DNA from 3 places in the Streptomyces sp. NPDC018693 genome. Region 1 is predicted to be linked to each of the others. Evidence: riboswitches for the same ligand, from Rfam matches in the RefSeq annotation. Region 1 holds a riboswitch; each other region holds the start of a gene.
What was found. Region 1 has a riboswitch for cyclic di-AMP ahead of ACH5AC_RS29925 (transglycosylase SLT domain-containing protein). Riboswitches for the same ligand answer to the same signal wherever they lie in the genome.
Positions count from the first base shown of each region.

Region 1 (7,776 bases):
TCGACCTGGAGATGGACACCCGCACCCCGGCCAACGGCAGCCCCGCGGACTACGTCGACGCCTACCGGCACATCCATGACCGGTTCCGGACGCTGGGTGTCGACAACGTCGTCTGGACGTGGATCGTCACCGGCTACATCGGCCACGCCGACCTCATACGGCAGATGTACCCGGGGGACCGGTACGTCGACTGGATCGGCTACAACCAGTACAACTACTACCAGTGCCACCGCACCGGCTGGCTGTCCTTCGAGCAGACCCAGACCGCCACCCACGAGTGGATCCGCCGGAACATATCGGACGACAAGCCGCTGATGCTCTCCGAGTTCGGCACCGCCGACGACCCGTCGCGGCCCGAGCGGCAGGCGCAGTGGTACGCGGGCGTGCCGGCGGTGCTCAAGGACCTCGACGGGGTCAAGGCGGCCCTCCAGTGGAACTACCGCGACCCCGGACCGCACTGCGATCTGGCCGTCGCCAACGACCAGGCGTGGAAGAGCCTGCGCAAGGCGGTCTCCGACCCCTACCTCAACCAGCCGCTGGGGTAGGGAAGATCGCCACCCGGCGCGCCACCCGGCGCGTCACCCGGCGCGTCACCCGGCGAGTCACCCGTCGCGTCAGCCGGCGAACACGGGCCCCCGCACGACAGCGCGCGCCCGGCGGTACCACCGCCAGCCGACCGTCCTGGGACCGTCCCGGTACGGCGCGATCCGCGCCCCCCGTCCGGCCAGCCAGTTCCGGACGTCGGCGACGGTGTGGCTCTGCCGCACGATGAGCCGCGCGATGCGGTACCGCTCGTCGTGGTCCGAGCTGAGCGCGTGCCGGACGGCGGTCGCCGTGTCGTACCCGGCCGCGGCCGCCATCCGCCGCACCCGCCCGCTGTTGTAGCCGTGCGGATAGGCGAGATGGCGGATCGGGTGCCCCAGCGCGTCCTCCAACCGCGCACGTGAGTCGCGCAGTTCGTGTGAGAGGTCCTTCGCCGCGAGGGTGTCGAGCTGGGCGTGGGTGACGGTGTGACTGCCCACCTCCATGCCGCTCTGCTCCAGCAGCGCGGCCCGGTCCAGCGTCATCATCGGCGCGGGCGGCAGCAGGCTGCGCCCGCCCGGTGTGATGGCGCCGGTGGTGAGGTAGGCGGTCGCCGCCAGCGCCCGCTCGGCGAGCGCCTCGGCGGTCGGCCCGGGCAGGTCGGCGAAGCCGTCGTCGAAGGTGAGCAGCACGGGCCGGGCCGGCAGCGGCGCCCGCCCGGCCAGATGGTCGGCGAGCGCGCTGATGGTGACGGGCGTACGACCGCTGTCGACCACGGCGTCGAGCTGCGCCGCGAACTGCTTCGGCGACACCGTGAACTCGGCGATCCAGCCGGGCGGTTCCTCCATCACGGCGTGGTAGAGGAGGACCGGGATGCTGTCGAGCCCTGTTATGGCACCCAGGTCCGCCACTCTGTCCCCAGACACTCTCATCGCTGCTCCCGTCTCATGGCCCGCAGTGCCCGTCGCGCCCGCAGATAGCCCACAGGTCCGTACGCCATCCCGCGCCGCTGCAGTCGTGAGAGCCGCCGTGGCCAGGGATGGTTCCGTTCGTCGTGATCACCTGGTGCTCCCCCCGCCGAGTCCTCCCGTACCGCCGTCAGCGTCCGCGCGTACGCCAACCCCCGGGGCAGCCGCGCCAGGAACGCCGGCAGCAGAGCGGGCCGGTTCACCAGGATCGCGGTGAGGTAGGCGGTGAGGCCCGCGCCGTAGCCGTACGCCTGGGTCTCCAGGTCCCGCCAGGTCTCCCGGTGGTGGTGCCACACCAGCGCGTACGGCGTGTAGTGCAGCCGGTGCCCGGCCGCGAGGACGCGGACGAACCCGTACAGGTCGTCGCCGCCACGCGCGCGCGTACCGGCGCCGGTCGCGGGGTCGAAGCCGCCCACCGCGCGCAGTGCGCCGGTGCGGAAGGCCATGTTGGCGCCCGAGCCGAAACGTCCCGCCGTGAACGGGAACAGCGGCTCGTCGGCGGGCGGTTCGGCGGGGTCGTACGTCCGGGGCGCGAAACCCTTCGCGAAGCCGCCGTGGCTCTCCAGCAGCACCTGGGCGGGGGTGCGCAGCCGGGCCGGCAGGATCAGGCCGGTCGCGCAGCCGAGCCACGGGTCGGCGGCGAAGGGCGCGGTCAGTTCGGTGAGCCAGCGCGGGTCGGCGATCACGTCGTCGTCGGTGAACGCGACCACCTCGCCACGGGCCGCCCCGATGCCCGTGTTGTGGGCGATCGCGAGGCCCGGCAGCGGCTCGCACACGTACCGCACCCGCTCGGCGTACTTGCGCTCGACCAGGTCCCGGGTGGTGTCCGTGACGGGCGCGTTGTCGACGACGACGATCTCGAAGTCCGGGTGGTCCTGGGCGAGCATCGAGTCGAGCGCGTGAGCGAGCTGTCCGGCGCGCTCACGGGTGGCGATGACGACGGTGGCGTACGGCGGTGGCGGACCGGGGACGGCCGGGGCAGCGGGCGGGGAGGTTGCCCGGGAGCCGAGCCGATGGGCCGACGCCCCGAGCACCGCCGCCGGATCGCCGCCCTCCGGCACCCGCCCCAGCAGGGTGCCGATCGGCCGACCGGCCCGCCTGACCAGCAGGAACACCTCGCCGTGGGTCACCGGCGGGCTGCCCGGACCCGGTCGTACCACCCCGTCGTCGAGGTCGATCTCGGCGACCTGGACGGGACTGATGTCGAGGAACCGCTGGATCTCCTGCCGTGTGCGCGTCGTGCGGAACATGCGCTCCCCCCAGAATGACGTTTCGGTGTCAGGACCGCCGCAGCCGCCCCGTGCTCTTCAGCACCTGAGCGGCCGCCGCCGCGAGCCTCGGCCGGTTACGTACGAAGTGGTGGGCGCGGCGCGCGGGTTCGCGGCTGAGCCAGTACAGCCCGGCGCCGACCCCCGGCCTGGTCCACGCCCCCTCGTACACGGGCAGTTCGCCGGTCCTCAGCGAGTCCTTGTACTCGGCCGCGCCCCGCCCCAGGTCGAGCGTGCGGATGCCCTCGGCGGCGGCCGCCTCGGCCATCCGCAGATGCAGCACCAGCCCCGGCGAGTACCTGGAGAACTCCACGTCGTACGACGGGAACCAGCAGGCCAGGACGGTCGAGGAGCGCAGCCCGAAGTGGGCGGCGACCGGACGGTCACCGGCGTAGAGGACGGACAGCGTGCCGGTGCACTCCGGGGCGCGCGTCTCGGCGAGCCCGTGCACGAGCCGCGTGATCCACTCCTGCGCGAACCGGTCCCGGCGGCCGGTCCTGCGGTACTGCGCGGACTTCCACGCCATGAGCGTGCGCAGCGCGGCCGGGTCACGTTCGTCGAAGACGAACCGCACCTCGCCGACCTGGCGGCCCAGCCGGCGCTCCTTGGCGAGCGTCGTCTTCAGGAACTTCGGCGACTGGGCGCGCAGGACGGACTCGTAGGTGTCGTAGCCCTTCTCCACGTCGATGACGTACGCCGCGTACTCGGCGGCCGCGTGCGGCACGAACAGGCCCTGCTCCGCCTCCAGGTTGTCGAAGGCGAACGCCGACAGAGAGCAGGCCCGCATCAGTTCGGCGGCGTCGAGGCCGAGTCCGGGACTCAGCACCGCGCCCTGGGCGTCGGACACCCCGTAGGCGAGCGCCTGGCCCACGCCGAGCGGGCCGCGTTCATGGGGCAGGAAGCCGACCGGCTCACGCCCCTCGTAGACCACCGCGACCCGGGCCCGTGGCCGTACCCTGCCCGTCGCGTCGGTGAATTCCGGTTCCATGAACGGGTTGCGAGGAGCCGCGGACAGCGCCCGCAGCCCGCGCCACCGTTCCCTGTCCCCCGCGCCGAGTTCGCTCGGCCGCAGCACACGAATGCGCCCACTGTTCAACCTGACCCCCCGATCAAGTCCCCCCTGGACTCTTGGACGGTACCGCCCGACTCGGTGCGGGCGGTAGGTAGCGGAGCATGTTGTTGCCAACCGGTGCATTGGCCGTCAAGCGTCCATTACCCGGCGATGCGTGGGAAAGCGGCGATCCGGGGCGTGAGACGGCCGTCGGGTCCGGCGTGAAGTATCCGTATTCTCTGATCATGCCCGCACCCACCGCATATGCCGAGCGCTCCGCGTACGCCCTCATCGCCACCGACCTGGACGGAACGCTGCTGCGCGGCGACGACACCTTCTCCGACCGGTCGCTGCACGCGCTCGCCCGGGTCACCGAGGCCGGCGCCCGGCATCTGGTGGTGACCGGCAGGCCGGCGCCGCGGGTACGGCCGCTGCTGGAGAACCTGCGCAGCAGGGGGCTCGCGGTGTGCGGACAGGGCGCGCAGTTGTACGACGCCGGCGCGGACCGTCTGCTGTGGTCGGTCACCCTGGACCGGGAGCTGGCGGAGACCGCGCTCGGCAAGATCGAGGCCGAGGTCGGCCAGGTGTACGCGGCCGTCGACCAGGACGGCGTCGACGGGCTGACGCTGATCGAGCCCGGGTACCGGATGCCGCACCCGACGCTGCCCGCGCTGCGGGTCGCCCGCCGCGAGGACCTGTGGTGCGAGCCGATCAGCAAGGTGCTGCTGCGCCATCCGGAGCTGTCCGACGACGAGTTGGCGGCGACGGCGCGGGCGGCGGTGGGCTCGCTGGCCACGGTCACCATGTCGGGGCCGGGCACGGTGGAGCTCCAGCCGTGCGGGGTGACGAAGGCCACCGGACTGGCGCTGGCCGCCCGGCACCTGGGCATCGGGCCGGCCGACACGATCGCCTTCGGCGACATGCCCAACGACATCCCGATGTTCGACTGGGCGGCACACGGGGTGGCGATGGCCAACGCGCATCCCGAGCTGAAGGCGGTGGCCGACGAGGTGACTTCGTCGAACGAGGACGACGGGGTGGCCGTCGTCCTCGAACGGCTCTTTCCGTGAGGCGCTGTCCGGTACAGCGCCCAGTACGCCTAGTAGGCCCCGAAGACGTTGTCGATCGACCCGTAGCGGTGCTGGGCGTAGTGGCAGGCGGCGGTGATGTTCGCGACCGGGTCGTACGGGTCGTACGAGGTGCCGGCCACGTGGTACGCCGCGAAGGTCGGGTCGATGACCTGGAGCAGGCCCTTGGACGGGGTGCCCTTGGCCGCGTTGGAGTCCCACAGGTTGATGGCGTTCGGGTTGCCGGACGACTCGCGCATGATGTTGCGGTGGATGCCGTCGTAGCTGCCCGGAATGCCCTTCTCCGCCATGATCGCGAGGGATTCGCGGATCCAGCCGTCGAGGTTGTTCGGGTATCCGGCGACCGTCGTCGTCGAGGTGGGGGTGGCCGTGGCCGCGGACGCGGTGGTCGCGCCGACGAGCGGGAGGGCGAGTACGGCCACGCCGGTGCCGGCGAGGGCGAGGCGGCGGGCGAGGCGGCTCGGGCGGGTGGGCTTGCCGTATGCGGGCATGGTGATGTTCCTCTCCGGCGCCTGCGAGGTGAGCTGTCGGGTTCGGGCTGGGAGGTGCCCGGCCACGCCCGTACGGGCATGGCTTCACCCCAAGCCGGTCGGGCGTGTGCCCGGCGCGGCGTGTTACCTGGGTCCCCCGCTCCTGCCGTACGCGAGTGGTTCGTCGATGGGTGGGTGTCAGGCGGCGGCAGGATTCGGCGTCCGCCCGACTCGGCGGGAACGTATGCGAGGGCACATGTCCGAAACAAGTGGCGAATTCACAGAACGCCCTGTTGACCTCGCGGCGAGGCATATGGGGCGCTTGATCCTTTGCGTTCGCCAAGGCTCAACTCGCCTGCGGGGCAGGGGAGACGGGCGCCCGGGGCGCGGTCGGGCGGTCGGGCCGAGTGAGAGATGTCACCGCCCTTTGCAATGCGTGGCAAATCGGGCAATAGCGGCTAATTCTTCATTGGTTGGCTAATGGATACTTTCCGGTAAGTCGATAAATGTCCCTTCCGTTCCCTTGGCGTTCCCTTCACGTGAGGCGGTGGGGTCTGATGGTGATCGAAACGTGACCGGATACGCTGACTTGAGTGATGGCAGCGACCTATCGACAAACCGTGTAATCGCCGGTAGACGCCAGCAGACAGGAGATCCCTCGTGACCGTCGTCGGGCCGTTCGGGCTGAGCGTGCGGGACCAGGCCCTCGAAGCCGATGTCCAGGCTGGATTGGCGGCTGTCGAGGAGGGCCTGCTCGAAGCCACCAAGAGTGAGGTGCCCTTCATCACGGAGGCCGCGCAGCACCTGGTGCGGGCCGGCGGCAAACGGTTCCGGCCGCTGCTGGTGATGCTCGCCGCGCAGTTCGGCGACCCTTACGCGCCGGGTGTGGTGCCGTCGGCCGTCGTGGTGGAGCTCACGCATCTCGCCACGCTCTACCACGACGACGTCATGGACGAGGCCGAGGTGCGCCGCGGGGTCGACAGCGCGAACACCCGCTGGGGCAACTCCGTCGCCGTCCTCACGGGTGACTTCCTCTTCGCCCGCGCCTCGCAGATCCTCGCCGACCTCGGGCCGGAGGCGGTACGCGTCCAGGCGCTCGCGTTCGAACGGCTCGTCACCGGACAGATCCTGGAGACGGCCGGCCCGACCGACGGGCGCGACCCCGTCGATCACTACCTCGATGTGCTCGGCGGCAAGACCGGCTCGCTGGTCGCGGTGTCCTGCCGGTTCGGGGCGATGATGTCCGGGGCCGACGAGACCGTGGTCGATGTGCTGACCCAGTACGGAGAGCGCCTCGGGGTCGCCTTCCAGTTGGCCGACGACGTGCTGGACATCGCCTCCGACTCGCACGAGTCCGGGAAGACGCCGGGCACCGATCTGCGCGAGGGCATCCCCACGCTGCCCGTACTGCGGCTGCGGGAGCGGGCGGCACGGCTCGGGCTGCCGGAGGACATCGCGCTGTGCGAACTGCTGGACTCCGACCTCAGTGACGACGTACGGCACGCCGAGGCGCTGGCCGCGCTGCGGGCGCACCCGGCGCTGGAGCAGGCGCGGCGGGACACCGTGCGGTACGCGAAGGAGGCGCGGGCGGCGCTTGCCCCGCTGCCGGAGTGCGACGCGAAGGTGGCGCTGGTCGAGCTGTGCGACGCGGTGGTGCATCGCGCGGGCTGACACCCCCGGCTCCGGATCATCCCCTACGGGTCGCCTCCACCTCCAAGTCACCGATGTCATACCGAAGTCGTACATTGAGTTGAGTCCGCGGGCTGACGTCTCCCACGGGCGGTTTTGGTCTGATGGTGAGTACGGAAACCACCGCTCCTCACCGATTCGGGTGAATGGCGCCGCCGACTACGGAGGTTAGGCACACATGGCACCGTACGAATCCGACGACACCACCACCGCGCGGCGCAAGGTCGCGCGGTACGTCGTCCCCGTCACCGTCGTGGGTGTCGCGGCCGCGACCATCGGTCTCGTCCCGGCGCTCGCCGACTCCGGTGACCCCGATCTGCCCGAGGTCACCGCGCAGCAGCTCGTGGAGAAGATCGCCGCATCGGACGTCGAGCAGTTCTCCGGCACCGTGAAGATCAGCACGGACCTCGGGCTCCCGGACCTCGGCGGCCTGGCCGACGGCCTGCTGGCCGGGATGACCGAGTCGGGTGAGGGCTCCTCCGCGGACCCCTCCGCGCGCCTCACCGAGCTGGTCACCGGCACCCACACCCTGCGCGTCGCCGCCGACGGGCCGGACCGGCAGAAGCTCTCCCTCCTGGAGAAGGGCGCCGAGTACAGCCTGATCCACAACGGCAAGGACCTCTGGGGCTACGACAGCGAGTCCAACGAGGTCTACCACTCCACCGCCCCGCAGGACGAGGCGGCGGACCACAACGGCGAGGCGGACCACAAGGGCGGGGA
Region 1 is NZ_JBIRZZ010000014.1:96,456-104,231, forward strand. Features, by position in the region: gene ACH5AC_RS29900 (glycosyl hydrolase) at 1-545, shown strand, start outside; gene ACH5AC_RS29905 (polysaccharide deacetylase family protein) at 615-1,370, opposite strand; gene ACH5AC_RS29910 (glycosyltransferase) at 1,451-2,740, opposite strand; gene ACH5AC_RS29915 (GNAT family N-acetyltransferase) at 2,769-3,833, opposite strand; gene ACH5AC_RS29920 (HAD family hydrolase) at 4,055-4,879, shown strand; gene ACH5AC_RS29925 (transglycosylase SLT domain-containing protein) at 4,909-5,388, opposite strand; cyclic di-AMP (ydaO/yuaA leader) riboswitch at 5,392-5,564, opposite strand; gene ACH5AC_RS29930 (polyprenyl synthetase family protein) at 6,028-7,038, shown strand; gene ACH5AC_RS29935 (outer membrane lipoprotein carrier protein LolA) at 7,235-7,776, shown strand, end outside.

Region 2 (7,776 bases), on a different contig from region 1:
GCTGACCAACAACTCCGCGCGGACCCTGGACGAGGTCTACCCGTACGCGTCGGTGCACGCGACCGACCAGAAGGGCGAGAAGGATCTCGACCACCTGCTGAAGCTGCAGTGGTCCACCGCCGCGTCCCCGTCGTGGAAGAACTTCGACAAGAACGGCTACGCGGGCGCGATCAGCCCGCTGAAGTCCGGTGCGCACGCCGACGTCAAGCTGCGGCTGACCGTGGACGCAACGGCCCCGGCCGGTTACGGCGTCGCCCTGACCGCAGGTGACTACGTCAACGACGACGACACCTGCGGCGGCACCCCGGACTTCAGCGTCTACCGGTTCGAGCTCGTCGCCGCCGGCGGCGCGTCCGGCGGCACGGCGAAGCCCGACACGACCCCGCGCCCCTCGGACAACAAGCCGCAGGGCGGCACCTCCGCGGTGCCGGTGTCCGCCAAGACCACGACCGGCACCCTCGCCCAGACGGGTTCGTCGTCCGTCATGCCGCAGCTCGCCCTGGCGGGCGGCGCCGCCGTGGCGCTCGGCGCCGGCGCGGTGTTCGTCGCGCGTCGCCGCGCGGGCGGCTCCGCCTGACCCATCCCGGACCGACACAGCCCGGACCCGTGATCCACAGTCTGTGGGAACCGGGTCCGGGCGCTGGCGTGTCTAGGGGGCGGTCCGGCTCGCCCGCAGGATCTCGACGCCCGCCCGGTCCGTGTCCTCCGGAGCCGCGTTGAGGCGGTGGATCAGCACCCAGTGGCCGTCGTCCGTCGCGCCGGTGAAGAGCGAGGCGTGCCGGGTCGCCCCGTTGTGCCAGCGCAGGGGGCCGGACGTCTGCCAGCTCGGCGCGGGGTCCCCGAGCCGGCGTTCCAGCAGGAGCCGCACCACCAGGTCGGCCGCCGCGCGGGGAGTGGCCCACAGCCCTCCCGCGGGCAGGATCGCGCCGTCCATCGTCCACGGCCTGCGCGGTCGGCCGAAGAGCCCGGGGGTCGTCAGGCGCCGGTCGGGGTCGGGGCGCGCGGTCATTTCCGTGATGTCGAGCGGCCGTAGGACGTACTCGGTCACCAGTTCCTCGTACGTCGCTCCCGAGGCGGCGCTCAGGGCCGCGCCGAGCACGGCGTAGCCGAGGTTGGAGTACTCGTCCGTCTGGCCCGGAGGGCGAGTGGCGAGGGTGTCGAGGCGGGGCAGCAGCCGGTCCAGCGCCGGGCGGTCGAACGCCGCGTACGGGTCCCGGCGGGGGAGGCGGCCGGGCGGCAGGCGGGGGAGGCCGGAGGTGTGCCGGGCCAGGTGCAGCAGGGTGATCCCGGTGCCGGGGGCCGCGGGCAGCCATCGTTCGACGGGATCGTCGAGCGCCAGCAGCCCGGCCGAGGCCATGCGGGTCAGCGCCGTACCGGTGACGACCTTGGTGAGCGAGCCGATCTCGACGAAGCGGTCGATGGCATGTCCGCCGCTGAGGGCGGGCGGGGCCGTGCCGCTGAGGACGCAGGTCGGGACGGCGGTCAACGCCCTTTTCTTCACTGCTGAGTTCACCGACTGGATCACTGTTGGGTTCACGACCGGATCCAACCAGCCTTCGCCGCGGACGTCAGCCCGCGGTCAACCCTGTCAGCTCCCCGAGCGCCAGCGTGTGGCTGGTCTGGAGGACCTTCGCGCGGAGGTAGCGGACGTTGTGCGGGGTGGTGAAGACGCCCGTGGGGACGCGGTCGCGGACGTCGATGCCCAGGTCGCGCAGTTGCTCCGCCTTGTCGGGGTTGTTGGAGAGCAGGTCCAGCTCGCGGATGCCAAGGGCGCGGAGCATCTGTGCGGCGGCGGTGTAGTCGCGGGCGTCCTCCGGGAGGCCGAGGGCGGCGTTGGCCTCGTAGGTGTCCAGGCCCTGGTCCTGGAGGGCGTAGGCGTCGAGCTTGTTGTAGAGGCCGATGCCACGGCCCTCCTGACGGAGGTAGAGCAGGACGCCGCCGGTGGTGGCGATGCGTTCCACCGCCTCCCGCAGCTGCGGGCCGCAGTCGCAGCGGGCCGAGCCGAACACGTCGCCGGTGAGGCACTCGGAGTGCAGCCGGACCAGCGGGGTGGTGCCGGGGGCGGGGCCGCCGAGGACGACCGCCACGTGTTCCTGGCCGTCGGCCAGGCCGTGGAAGGTGACGAGCTCGGTGTCGACGGAGTAGCCGTCGTGGAAGCGCAGCGGTACCCGGACGCGGGAGCGCGGCGTGGCGGCGGGGAAGTCAGCGGGCATGCGGGTCTCCGGGTTCTTGCGTCCCTGGCCGTTCTGCTTCAGATTTGAAGCAGAACCTCGGATCGAGACCCTACATGTGCTTCAAAGTTGAAGCAACTAATTTGTGTCGCGGCTCACGAGCGGGATTCTGTGTCTCGGCTCACGAGCAGGGCGTCGAGCGTCGCCGCCACGGCAGATCGTCCGGCCCGGAACCCTTCTCCGGTGAGCGCTCGCCCTGCAACGCCCGCAGGATCTGCGAGGAGATCTCCTCCAACTGCGCCACCTGCTCGGCGCTGAGGTGGTCGAACAGCGAGGCGCGTACGGTCTCCACATGTCCCGGCGCCGTACGCTCCAGCACCGCCATCCCCTCGTCCGTCAGTGCGGCCACGCTGCCCCGCTTGTCCCACCGGCACTGCTCACGCCGGATCAGCCCGTCCTTCTCCAGCCGGGTCACCGCGTACGTCAGCCGACTGCGCGTGATCTTCGTCTGCTCGGCGAGCTCGGTCATCCGCATCCGCCGCTCCGGCGCCTCGGAGAGGTTCGCGAGGATGGAGTAGTACAGATGAGGCATGCCGGCGTCCTGCTGGAGCTGCCGGTCGAGCGTGTCCCCCAGCAGGAGGTTGGCGGCGATGTACGCGCGCCAGGCGCGCTGCTCGTCGGGGGTCAGCCAGCGGGTCGTCATGCCCCCAGTGTAAGTTTGTTTCAAACTTGAACCAAGCCCCACCGCTCCAAGCCCCACCGCTCCAAGCCCCACCGCTCCAAGCCCACCCTCCAAGCCGACGAGAGAGCGCGCACCCATGCCGTACCCGTACGTCCTGCTGTCCGCCGCCGTCTCCCTCGACGGCTACCTCGACGACACCGGCCCCGACCGCCTGCTGCTCTCCAGCCCCGCCGACTTCGACCGCGTCGACCAGGTCCGCGCCTCCGTCGACGCCATCCTGATCGGCGCCGGCACCATCCGCGCGGACAACCCCCGCCTCCTCGTCAACTCCCCCGAGCGCCGCGCCGCCCGCGTCGCCGCCGGCCGGCCCGCCTACCCCCTCAAGGTCACCGTCAGCGGCTCGGGCGACCTCGACCCGACGGCCAACTTCTGGCACACCGGCGGCGACAAACTCGTCTTTACGACGGACAAGGGCGCCGAAGTCGCCAGGCGCGCGCGGCTCTCCGCCGACGTCGTCGCGCTCGGCCCCGACCTCGACTGGCGCCGCCTGCTGGAGCACCTGCACGACGTGCGGGGCGTACGCCGCCTCATGGTCGAGGGCGGCGGCACCATCCACACCCAGCTCCTCCAGCAGGGCCTCGCCGACGAACTCCAGCTGGTCCTCGCCCCCCTCTTCGTCGGCGACCCGACCGCCCCCCGCCTCTTCGGCCCCGGCGCCTATCAGCCCGGCCGCCTGCGCCTCGTGGAGACCCGCCGCATCGAGGACGTCGTCCTCATGCGCTACGAGCCCACCGCCCCCGGCACCGGCCCGCTGCCCACCGCCGCCGACCACCACTGGCTCACCCTCGCCTGCGAACTGGCCGCCCAGTGCCCGCCTTCGGAGACGGCGTTCAGCGTCGGCGCGGTGGTCGTGGCCGCCGACGGCACGGAACTCGCCCGGGGGCACTCACGCGAGGCCGGCGACCCCGTCGTGCATGCCGAGGAAGCCGCCCTGGCCAAGCTCGACCCGTCCGACCCACGCCTGCCCACCGCCACCGTCTACAGCAGCCTGGAGCCGTGCACCCGCCGCGCCTCCCGCCCCACCCCCTGCGCCCGCCTGATCCTCGACGCGGGCATCGGCAGGGTGGTGACGGCCTGGCGGGAGCCGGACACGTTCGTGGTGGCGGCCGACGGCGCGGGCCAGCTGACGGCGCGGGGCGCCACCGTGGTCGTACTGCCGGAGCACGAGGGGCGGGCGAAGCGGCCGAACCTTCATCTCACGGGCCGAGGCGACCGCCCCTGACCAGGCGGAAAGACCGCCTCTGACCAGGGAGAAGCAACCGTTTCGCTTTCTGCCCCGCACATGCCGTACACTGAAGACACAACGACGCGGGGTGGAGCAGCTCGGTAGCTCGCTGGGCTCATAACCCAGAGGTCGCAGGTTCAAATCCTGTCCCCGCTACTGAAGGCCGAGGGCCGGAATCCGTAAGGGTTCCGGCCCTCGGTGTTTGTCTTCGCTCCGTCCCCCATCACCATCCGTGACCGGTCGAGCGCCCTGCGCATAACATCTGAGTCACCATCAAAATGAGTGTGACTGCTGATGTGTCGCCGGATCGCCCTCACGAGGGGTCAACTCGCCCGATTTGCACGGGTCCTGTCCTGAAAGTCCAGGCCAGAAAGTCGTGATGATCAAGGGGAACGGCTTGGAAACCCGCCCCCGGGTCTATTAACGTTCGATAACGCAGCGCGGTCGTCCCAGCCGTCACAAGAGGCGGCTCCGTGCGCACGCGCCGAATCCCGTAAGGGAACCGGGGAACCACCACCTTGGGGTGAATCACGCGGACACCGCCGCTGAGCAGCGGCCGGTATACGCGCGTAGGAGACCTTCCCGCTCCGAACCCGTCAGCTAACCCGGTAGGCGACGGAAGGAAAGGAGTACGCCCGCGTGGCGTCCAACCGGCCTGCCCCAGAAGCCCCCATCGCGCCGAGCCAGCCTCCCACCGAGACCTTCGGCTACGGCAGCTACCGCACCGACGAGGGCCCCTGGGAGGAATGGAACCCCACCGCGGAGTCCATTCGTCCGGTACGCGGCAGGCACCGCGTCGCCAAGCAGCGCGGCGGCGGATTCGCCCGCAGCTCCACCGTCCTCGGCGTCGGCGTCATAGCCGCCGTCAGCGCGGGCGGCATGGCCAGCGCCAACACCGGCAAGCCGCCGGTCTCCATCTCCCTGCCCGACCTGCCGGGCGTCGGCTCGCTGATCTCCGACGACGACGGCGGCTCCGACGACACCGAGGTCGACGCCGGGCCCGCGCTCAGCACCTTCGGCGCCGTCGCCGCTGCCGCCTCCGACGACAGCGACCAGGGCGCCTCCGACGCCGGCGAGGCGCTGCGCAACCGGATCATCGCGCAGGCCGAGTCGCAGCAGACCCAGGTCGAGACCCGGGCCCAGGCCGCCGCCGAGGCAGCGGTCGCCAAGGCGGAGGCCGAAGCCGCCGCCAAGGCCGAGCAGGAGGCCAAGGCCGCCGCCGAGGCCGCCAAGAAGAAGGCCGAGGAGGAAGCCGCGCGCAAGGCCGAGGAGGCACGCCTCGCCGAGCTCGCCAAGCAGTACACGCTGCCGACCTCCTCGTACACGATCACCTCGACCTTCGGCCAGGCCGGCGCCTACTGGTCCTCCGGCTACCACACCGGCCTCGACTTCGCGGCGCCCACCGGCACGCTCCTCAAGGCCGTCCACAGCGGCACCATCACCTTCGCCGGGTGGGACGGGTCCTACGGCTACAAGACCGTCCTCACCCTCGACGACGGCACCGAGGTCTGGTACGCCCACCAGTCGTCGATCAGCGTGAGCGTGGGGCAGAAGGTGGCCACCGGCGATGTGATCGGGCGCGTCGGCGCGACCGGCAACGTCACCGGTGCGCACCTGCACATGGAGGTCCACCCCGACGGCCAGGCCAGCGGCATCGACCCGGCGGCCTGGCTGCGCAGCAAGGGCCTGAGCGTCTGAGCCACGGCTCTTCACGAACCCCCGGCAGCCCCGACGGCACCCCCCCCCGACGTCAGGGCTGCCGGTCTTTTGTGCGTTGTTCGCGGGGTCTGTGGAATGGGCGTGTCCTGAGCGGGCGTTGAGCTGATACCTGACGACTCGTGGTCGCGACAGAGTCACCTTCCGCCGCAACGGCGATCAGCCACAACCCCGCAGCCCGGCGGTGGCACATCCTCCGCAACCCCTCCCGCTCACATCCGATACGGGTTGTACTCGGGATACGGCACCGCCGGATACCCGTAGCCCGGCCAAGCCGCCGCAGGCCAGTGCGCCGCAGGCACCCGCACCGGGGCGACTATCCGCGCCGCATACCCCAACGCCGGCCGCGCCACCTCCCGCCGCCGCCACAGCTCCTGCAGCAACTCCCGCTCGCGTACGACGAAGTCGGCCCCCGCCCGCCCCCGCCGCCCGCGATGCCGCAGAAACGCCAGCGAGGTCGCGTACGCCTCGTACTCGGCGACGGCCCGTGCTGCGGGCTTCCCCAGGTGCCGCTTGGCATGCTCACGAGCCAGCTTCCGCGCGCGCATGGACCCGAGCGCGACGGGCTCCTCCGGCGTCAGCCACCCGGCGAGGCCGTACGCCGGCAACTCCGCCCGCACGGTGGCGAGCTCCCGCTGCCGCGTCCACACCACCAGCCAGGTCAGCACCGCGAACGCGGGCACCATGAAGGCGCCGTAGACCGCGAAGAAGCCGAACTCGCCGAAGGTCGTGGACCCGTTCCACAGCGCGTGCATGCCCATCGCGAGCAGCAGCCCGGACAGCGGCAGCAGCACCCGCCGCACCCGCTGCCGCTCCCCGGACAGCGCGGCGATGCCGAAGCCGATGCCGGTGAGGACGGTGAACAGGGGGTGCGCGAAGGGGGACATGATGACGCGCACGAAGAAGGTGGCGGCCGTGACGGAGGCGATGCCGCTGTCGCCGGTGAGCTGGTCGGTGCCGAAGGCGGTGCCGAGGTAGAGGATGTTCTCCGTGAACGCGAACCCGGTCGCGGTCACCCCCGCTATGACGACCCCGTCGACGATCCCCGTGAAGTCGCGCCTGCGGAAGAGGAAGAGCAGCAGCACGGCGGCCGCCTTCGCCGACTCCTCGACGACGGGGGCTATGACGGTCGCGCCGAGGGTGTCCGCGCTGGTGGGATCGGCGGTCGCCGTGGCTATCCAGCGGGTGGCGAAGCTGTTGGCGATGATCGCTATGAGGGCGGCCGCGCAGGCACCCCAGGCGAAGGCGAAGACCAGATTCCGCCATGGGCCCGGCTCCACCCGGTCCAGCCAGCGGAAGGCGGCCAGCAGCAGCGGCACCGGCAGCACCGCGAGCCCCAGACCGACCAGGAAGCCCTCGGTGCCGGTCTCTTCACGCACCAGCGCCAGGATGACCAGCCCGGACAGGGCGAGCAGGGTGATGAGCGCGCCGTACCGCACCCAGGTGCGCTGCCACCAGTGCGCGTGCCGCAGCTCACCCTGGCCGGCGGGGCCGTGCGGGTGGGTCGGGTGCGGCGGGTAGGGCGGGTACGTCGGACTGATGGCCACGGCATCGACCCTAACGAGGCTCGGTCCCGCCCGCGATGGTGCCCGAGGCGGAGCGGGGGATCGGTCAGCGGTGCGCTGCGCGACGGAAGAGCAGGTCGCGCACGACATGACCCTTGTCCAGGCCCTGCCCCTCGAAACGGGTCAGCGGCCGGAAGCCGGGCCGGGGCGCGAACCCGCCGTCGGCTTGGGTGTTGTCGAAGTCGGGATGGGCGGTGAGCACCTCGAGCATCTGCTCGGCGTACGGCTCCCAGTCGGTCGCGCAGTGCACGATCGCCCCCGGCTTCATCCGGCTCGCGGCGAGCGTGAGGAACTCCGGCTGGATCAGCCGCCGCTTGTGATGACGCTTCTTGGGCCAGGGGTCGGGGAAGTAGACGC
Region 2 is NZ_JBIRZZ010000002.1:17,275-25,050, reverse strand. Features, by position in the region: gene ACH5AC_RS04290 (LPXTG cell wall anchor domain-containing protein) at 1-577, shown strand, start outside; gene ACH5AC_RS04285 (serine hydrolase domain-containing protein) at 650-1,486, opposite strand; gene ribA (GTP cyclohydrolase II) at 1,569-2,213, opposite strand; gene ACH5AC_RS04275 (MarR family winged helix-turn-helix transcriptional regulator) at 2,353-2,874, opposite strand; gene ACH5AC_RS04270 (dihydrofolate reductase family protein) at 2,990-4,135, shown strand; tRNA gene ACH5AC_RS04265 (tRNA-Met) at 4,221-4,294, shown strand; cyclic di-AMP (ydaO/yuaA leader) riboswitch at 4,611-4,770, shown strand; gene ACH5AC_RS04260 (M23 family metallopeptidase) at 4,778-5,836, shown strand; gene ACH5AC_RS04255 (PrsW family intramembrane metalloprotease) at 6,067-7,509, opposite strand; gene trmB (tRNA (guanosine(46)-N7)-methyltransferase TrmB) at 7,466-7,776, opposite strand, start outside.
Region 2: linked by a shared signal. The riboswitch ahead of ACH5AC_RS04260 (M23 family metallopeptidase) and the one ahead of ACH5AC_RS29925 (transglycosylase SLT domain-containing protein) in region 1 are both predicted to bind cyclic di-AMP.

Region 3 (7,776 bases), on a different contig from region 1:
CCACGCCGAAGGTGTACGCGACCTTGTTGACCGGACCGCCCATGTCGAAGGCCATCATCAGGCCGAGCAGAGCGCCCAGCAGGATCTCGTTGGCCCCGGTCAGACCGTCCAGCCAGTCGGTGAGGCCGCGCTGCGCGGCGGCGATCGGCTCCCCGATGACGATGATCATCAGCAGGCCCATCACCAGCGTGGACACCAGCGGAATCCCGACCACGGTCATGACGCCCGCGACCGCCCGCGGCACGGGAATCCTGCGCAGCGCCGTCACCACCGCACCGGCGAGCAGACCGCCGGCCAGGCCGCCGAGGAAGCCCGCGCCGATCTCGACGGCCAGCAGGCCGGAGACGACGCCGGGTACCAGGCCCGGCCGGTCGGCGATGGCGTAGGCGATGAAGCCCGCGAGGATCGGCACCAGCATGGCGAAGGCCGTGGTGCCGATCTTGAACAGCACACCCGCGTAACCGGCCCGGTCGAGCAGCTCGGACAGGTCGGTCACGGCCTGGTAGGTCTGCCCCTGCCAGGTGCCGCCGTCGACCTTCGCGGCGACCTCGGCGCCGCCGATCATGAAGGCGAGCGCGATCAGGATGCCGCCCGCGGCGACGAACGGAATCATGTAGCTGACCCCGGTCATCAGCCACTGCCGCAACCGGGTCGCCGGGTGGACCTTGGCCTGCTCCGGGGGCGCGCCCCGCGCGGGGCCGCCGGCCGCGGCTTCACGGGCCTCGGCGGACCGGTCGGCCTCGCCGCCCGCGGCTCCTCGGGCCTCGTCGGCGGCGCCCGGACCGGTGCCTTCCCCCGTGGCCGTCGCGTCCGTCCGGGCCGTCGCCCGCGCGGCCTGCTCGGCCCGGGAGACGAGTTCGCCCGGATGGTTGATGGCCCGTTGCACCGGGGCGGCCACGACGGGTTTGCCCGCGAACCGCTCGCGGTCCTGGATCTCGGTGTCGGCCGCGAGGATCACCGCGTCGGCCGCCGCGATCTGCGCGGCGGTCAGCCGGACCGCACCGGCGGCGCCCTGCGTCTCCACCACGATGTGGTGCCCGGCGTCGCCGGCGGCCTGCTCCAGGGCCTCGGCGGCCATGTAGGTGTGGGCGATGCCGGTCGGACAGGCCGTGACGGCGACGATCCTCATCGTCCGCCCACCTCCTGGTTGATGAGATCGACGACCGCCCGCGCGTCCACGGCATGGCGCAGGGCCCCGGTGAAGGACGCGTGCACCAGGCGGCGGGCGAGCGACGCCAGGATGTCCAGGTGTTCGGCGTGGCCGCCGGCCGGCGCGGCGATCAGGAAGACCAGGTCCGCCGGGCCGTCCGCGGCACCGAAGTCGACGCCGTCGGCGCTGCGCCCGAAGGCGAGTGTGGGCCGGGTGACATGGACGGAGCGGGCGTGCGGGATTCCGATGCCGCCTTCGAGGCCGGTGGGCATCTCCTCCTCCCTGGCCCGTACGTCGGCGAGGAACCCGTCGAGGTCCGTGACGCGGCCTTCGGCGGTGAGCCGGGCGGCGAGGGAGCGGACCGCCTCGTGACGGTCCGTGGCCCGCAGGTCCAGATCCACGAAATCCTGGGTGATGAGGTCGGGCATCGCGTCAGTTCCGTTCGGAGATCGGGCGTCCGGGATCGAGGTGTGTGTGCACGACGACAGCCGACCGGTCCAGGTCCCACTGTCCTGGCATCCCGCTGCCGGGCTGCGACACCGCGGCGGCGCCCCAGGCCAGGGCCTCCGCGAGGGCGGCGGGTCCCCCGGCGGGCGCCGCCAGGTATCCCGCGAGGAGAGCGTCGCCGGCGCCGACGGAGCTGCGCGGTTCGGCGACGCGCTGCTCCGCGTGCAGCACCGCGGAGTCGTCGACCAGCAGGGCACCGTCGGGACCGAGGCTGGCCAGCACCGTCCGGGCACCGCGAGCGCGCAGCACGTTGGCCGCGGTCAGTGCCTCGCCGAGCGTGGTCACCGGTATCCCGGCGGCCTCCGCGAGTTCACCCCGGTTGGGCTTGACCAGATCCGGACCGGCTGTGAGGGCGGCGGTGAAGGCGGCGCCGCTGGAGTCGACGGCGATCCGCGAAACCCCGCTGCGGCGCAGCAGGGACACCAGGTGCGCGTAGAGGTCGACGGGGGCGCCGGGTGGCAGATTGCCGGCGAGAGCCACCCACCGGACGCCCTGGGCGGCGGCACGGGTGGCTGCGGCGAGCGCGTCGATCTCGGCGGCGGAGAGCTGTGGGCCGGCCGCGTTGAGCTTGGTGACGGTGCCGTCGGGCTCCACGACGCTGATGTTGACCCGGACCCTGTCGGCGATCGGTACGGTGACCACCTCGACGCCTTCGGAGGCGAGGAGTTCACCGAGCCGCTCGCCCTCGGATCCGCCGCAGGGCAGGACGGCCACCGTCCGGTGACCGTTGGCAGCCAGCGCCCGGGAGACATTGACCCCCTTGCCTCCCGGATCGAGTCGGCTGCCGGTGGCACGGATGACCGAGCCGGGCCGCAGATCCGGGACCTCCAGGGTGCAGTCCAGGCTCGGATTGGGGGTGAGGGTGACGATCACGCGCGCACCACACTGGAACCGAGGGCAGTGAGGGTGCCGGTCCGCCGGAACATTTCCCGACCGGCAGAACCACAGTACCTCTGGCCCGTCGGAGCGCAGCCGGAGAGAGCCTCCGGCTCGTGGTCAGCCCTCGCTCACCAGGTCGAGGTCGTCACGAGACGCCTCACGGGTGATCTTCGGAACGGGCCACTCGCGGTTCAGCGGCCGGGACACGTCGCGCCACCAGGGGTGCGCGGGGAGATCCCCGGCGGGCTCGAAGGACCGGCCCGGGACAGGGGCGGCGACCTTCTGTCCGACCGCGGCGGCCGCGGCCAGCGTCCACTCGCCGGGCTCGGCCCAGGGGTGGGTCGCCAGATTGAAGGTGGCCCAGTGGATCGGCAGCAGCACACCGCCGGGGCCACCGCCCTGCAGGTCGAGATGGGCGCGCAGGGCCTCCTCGGGGGTCATGTGGATGTCCGGCCAGAACTCGCTGTACGCGCCGAGCTGGATCATCGTGGCGTCGAAGGGGCCGTGGGCGGCGCCGATGTCCTTGAAGCCCTCGAAGTAGCCGGTGTCACCGCTGTGGTAGACGCGGTGCTCCTCGCCGGCGACGGCCCAGGACGCCCACAGCGTGTGCTGTGTGTTGCGCAGGCCGCGGCCGCAGAAGTGGCGGGCCGGGGTCGCGGTGAGGGTGAGGCCGCCGACCCGCGTCGCCTCGTGCCAGTCCAGCTCGCGCAGCCGGCTCTCGGACACGCCCCAGTGCTCCAGATGGGCGCCGACACCCAGCGGGACGGCGAACAGGGTGTCCGTGCCGGCCAGCGCCTTGATCGTGGGCAGGTCGAGGTGGTCGTAGTGGTCGTGGGAGATCACGACGACGTCGACCGGGCCGAGGGCGGCCAGCGGCAGCGGGACCGGGTGCAGCCGCTTGGGGCCCGCGAAGGCGAAGGGCGAGCAGCGCTGCCCCCAGACGGGGTCGAACAGCACCCGCTGCCCGTCTATCTCCGCGAGCACGCTGGAGTGGCCCATCCAGGTCAGGCGCAGGCCGGTGGCGGGCGGCTTGGCGAGGTCGGCGAGGGTGGTGGCGTGCACGGGGATCGTGCCCGTGGGGGCGCGGCGTGCGCGCGATTCCTTGTCGAACAGGGTCTTGGCGAATTCGCCCGCCGCACCCGAGGGGCGGGTGCGGGCGGGGCCGCCGGGGTTCTGGAACACCCCGTCCTTGAAGTGGGGCGATCTGCGGATACGTGCGAGCCGCTCACCGCTCGGCTCCGCGCCGAACGCCTCGGGCTGCAGGGAACGGAGCCCGGGGCTCAGGGAACGGAAACCGGCCACGCTACCTCCAGGTGGAGTCGTTAGGCGTTCCATTATGGTCCGTCCGACTGACAGTCCCTCGGGGTGTGGGCCGCCGGTGGCGTTCCCGGGCGGTGTTGCGTCCACCGGCCGGTGGGGGCCCGGCGCGCGGTTCCCCGCGCGTCTTTCTCCGGGGCTTCGCCTCGTGTCCCGGCTCGGGTGAGCGAGACGCGGGCGGGCCTCGTCGTGTGCCGGGGGACGGTGTGCCGTCGTCCCGGCGTCCGGGCGGGGCCGCGCCCGCGTACCGCTCCCGTGCGCTCACCTCAGTGGGGGAGCCACCGGGGCCCGCGCCTCAGGCCACCGCCTCGATCCGCATCCTGATGTCGTCAGGGGACAACGTGCCCTTGGCGCTGACATGGTCGCCGGAGGACTCGCCGCGCAGCCGGCGGCCGATCCACGGCACCAGGTACTCCCGCGCCCAGTGGACGTCGTCCTTGCGCACGTCCAGGGTGCCGCGCGGCGGAAGCGGCGGCCAGGGCTGCTCCGGGTCGGCCGGCACCTCCAGGCCCAGCGCCTGCCCGGCGCGCAGCGCCACACGCGTGTGCCCCTCGGGCGAGAGGTGCAGCCGGTCGTCGTCCCAGGCCCTGCGGTCCTGCACGGATTTCAGGGACCACAGGTCGAGCACCGGGCAGCCGTACCGGTCGGCGATGGCGCGCACATGCCCGTTGTAGGTGGCGATCTTGCCGCGCAGGTGCTTGAGCACGGGGACGCCCCGGGTGTCGAAGCCGGTGGTCACCAGCACCGTGCCGGCCGTCTCGGTCAGCGCCGCGATCGCGCGCTCGAACCGCTCGGCGACCTCGTCGGGGTCGGTGCCCGGACGGAGGATGTCGTTGCCGCCCGCGCAGAACGACACCAGGTCCGGCGCGAGTTCGACCGCCCGCGGCAGCTGGTCGGCCATGATCTGGTCGAGCAGCTTCCCGCGCACGGCGAGGTTGGTGTAGTTGAAGTCGCCCTCGGGCCGCCGGTCGGCGAGCAGGACCGCGAGCCGGTCGGCCCAGCCGACGAACGCCCCGTCGGGGCCGGGGTCGCCGACGCCCTCGGTGAAGCTGTCCCCCACCGCCACGTACGACCCGATCACTGATCTGCTGTCACTCTTCGAATCGTCTGCCACAGCGGTTCATGATTCACTGCGGATTGTGACCTACGCGACCGTAGGCAAGGGTTGACGGACGGTGAGATAAGCCACTCCCCAAGAGTCCGTCAACCCGGGAATACGTGAAGACCGGATACCCGGATACCCGGATACCCGGATACGGGGACAACGGCCGAAGGCCGGACCCAGGGGATGGGGGTCCGGCCTTCGGCGGTGTGCGGGCGGTCAGCCGACGGAGACCCCGTGCGAGCGGAGGTAGGCGACCGGGTCGACGTCCGAGCCGTAGTCCGGGGTGGTGCGGATCTCGAAGTGCAGGTGCGGACCGGTGGAGTTGCCGGTCGAACCCGAGAGGCCGATCTGCTGGCCGGCGCTCACGCTCTGGCCGGCCGAGACGGACAGCGCGGACAGGTGGGCGTACTGCGCGTAGTAGCCGTCGGCGAGCCTGATGACGACCTGGTTGCCGTACGCGCCGCCCCAGCCGGCGGAGACGACCGTGCCGGCGCCGACGGCCTTGAGGGAGGTGCCGGTCGGGACGACGAAGTCGACACCGGTGTGGTAGCCGCTGGACCACATGCTGCCGGCGACGCGGTAGGCGGTGCCCACGCCGGCGGAGACGGGCGCGGTGTAGCCGGTCGCGGCGGTCTGCGTACCGGCCGACGTCGTCGCGGACGAGGAGGAGTTCGACGTCGTGGACTTCGACGGCGTCGACTTCTGCGTCGTGGACTTCTGCGTCTTCGGCGTCGTGGACTTCGCCGACGACTTCGACGACTTCGAGGAGTTCGAGGAGTTCGAGGACGACGACTTCTTTGTGGTGCCCGTCGACGCGGCCTTCTTGCCGATCGACAGCTTGAGGCCGGGGTGGATCAGTGACGGGTCGCCGCCGATGGCCGCGCGGTTGTCGCGGTAGAGCCGCTGCCAGCCACCACTGACGTTCTGCTCGTCGGCGATCTTCGAGAGATAGTCGCCGGGGCGGACCGTGTAGATCGTCGCGGCGGCCTTCTTTTCCGTGCTCTTCTTCTCGGCGCTCGCCTTTTCGGCCTTCTGCGTCACCGGGGCGGACTGCACGGCCTTTTGCGAAACGGACTGGGCCGAAACGGACTGGGCCGGGGCGGCGTGGGCGCCGGTGGCACCCAGCAGCGGGAGAGCGAGCGCGACGCCACCGGATCCGGCGACGGCGATCGAGCGGGCGAAGCGCGGGGTCTTCGAGCGGCGGTGCTTACCCTTCGCGGGCATGGCGAATTCCTCTCCGGCGCCTGCGAGGTGAGCTGTCGGGTGCGGGCTGGAGATGCCCGGCCGCGTCCGGGGACGCGGCTTTACCCCTAGCCGTTCCGGAGACCGGAACAGGCGGTGATACCTGTGGGTCCCCCGCTCCTGCCGTCACGGGTGAGTGTGTGGGGCTCCGGTCGGCGGCAGGATTGGGCGTCCGTCCGGATTGGTGGCGAACGTAAGCGACCAAGACGCACGGAAACAAGCAGAGGTTGCACGGGCCCCGCTTTTCTCGTGATCCCCTGTGAGAATTCCCAGTCACCCTGCGTGCATCAAAGAACCTGCCGTTTCACCAAATCCCCTTGAAAGGAGGCTCGATTACGTGAACATGACGGACAACGCTCGGTCACGGATATGACGATGCTCACGTGACGCTGCTCCAGCTCTCCCCATTCCAGAGCGAGTTGGAACGAAGGCTGCAATTCGGACAGAACGCTCAGATACGACGCAGCCGGAGAACCGTCGCATCCAGGTCGCCACGCAGCCCGGCATCCAGCCCATGGTGCAGCAGCAGCGCCCCTCGATGCGTTTCGCCCGTTTCAAGGCATTCGTACGACGCTGTCGGGTCGAGCCCGCGCAGCCGCACCGCCGGTACGGGTTCGCCGTACCGCTGGGCCTGGAGCCAGGCCAGGACGACGGACTCGTCGCCGCGGACGTACTGCACGGCACTCAGCCCGCCCTCCGGGGGCCGCAGCCGGTAGAGGTCGCCGCGCTGGACGAGAGGCCGGATCTCCTTGTAGAGGGCGACCCACTCGCCGGCCTCGGCGAGCTCCTCCTCGCTCCACTCGGCGAGGTCGCCGCCGACGCCGAGCACCCCGGCCATCGCGCTGACGAAGCGGAAGCGCAGCGAGCTGACCCGGCCGTTGAGCTGGGTGTTGGGGCTGTCGGTGACCCAGGCGGCCATCACGCGCGCGGGATGGACCTGACTGAAGCCGTGCTGGATGGTGAGCCGGTCCAGCGGGTCGGTGTTGTCGGAGGTCCACACCTGGTCCGTACGGCTCAGGACGCCGAGGTCGATGCGCCCGCCGCCGCCCGAGCAGGACTCGAAGGCGACGCCCGGGTGGGCCTCGCGCAGCCGGTCCAGCAGGGCGTAGAGGGCGCGCACATGGTCCACCCAGAGGCGCTGCGGGTACGGGTCGCCCGGCCATCCGGCGTCGGTGAAGCAGCGGTTGAAGTCCCACTTCACATAGTCGACGGGCGCGCTGGAGAGAAGACCGTGGAGCTGCTCCCACAGATACTCCCGCACATCCTCGCGCGCGAGGTTCAGCACGAGCTGATTGCGAAATTCCGTCCGCTTTCGTCCCGGTTGGTACTGCACCCAGTCGGGGTGTGCCCGGTACAGGTCGCTGTCCGGGTTGACCATCTCGGGCTCGACCCAGATGCCGAACCGCATCCCGAGCGCGTGCACGTAGTCGGCGAGCGGCTTGAGCCCGGAGGGGAAGCGATCGGGGTTGGGGGTCCAGTCGCCGAGTCCGGCGCGGTCGCTGGTGCGCGCACCGAACCAGCCGTCGTCGACGACGAACAGCTCGACGCCGATCGCCGCCGCCCGCCGGGCGAGGGC
Region 3 is NZ_JBIRZZ010000018.1:52,057-59,832, reverse strand. Features, by position in the region: partial or broken gene ACH5AC_RS32770 (fructose-specific PTS transporter subunit EIIC) at 1-1,578, opposite strand, end outside; gene ACH5AC_RS32765 (1-phosphofructokinase family hexose kinase) at 1,583-2,530, opposite strand; gene ACH5AC_RS32760 (MBL fold metallo-hydrolase) at 2,654-3,838, opposite strand; gene ACH5AC_RS32755 (SGNH/GDSL hydrolase family protein) at 4,149-4,934, opposite strand; gene ACH5AC_RS32750 (peptidoglycan DD-metalloendopeptidase family protein) at 5,175-6,182, opposite strand; cyclic di-AMP (ydaO/yuaA leader) riboswitch at 6,187-6,345, opposite strand; gene ACH5AC_RS32745 (alpha-galactosidase) at 6,652-7,776, opposite strand, start outside.
Region 3: linked by a shared signal. The riboswitch ahead of ACH5AC_RS32750 (peptidoglycan DD-metalloendopeptidase family protein) and the one ahead of ACH5AC_RS29925 (transglycosylase SLT domain-containing protein) in region 1 are both predicted to bind cyclic di-AMP.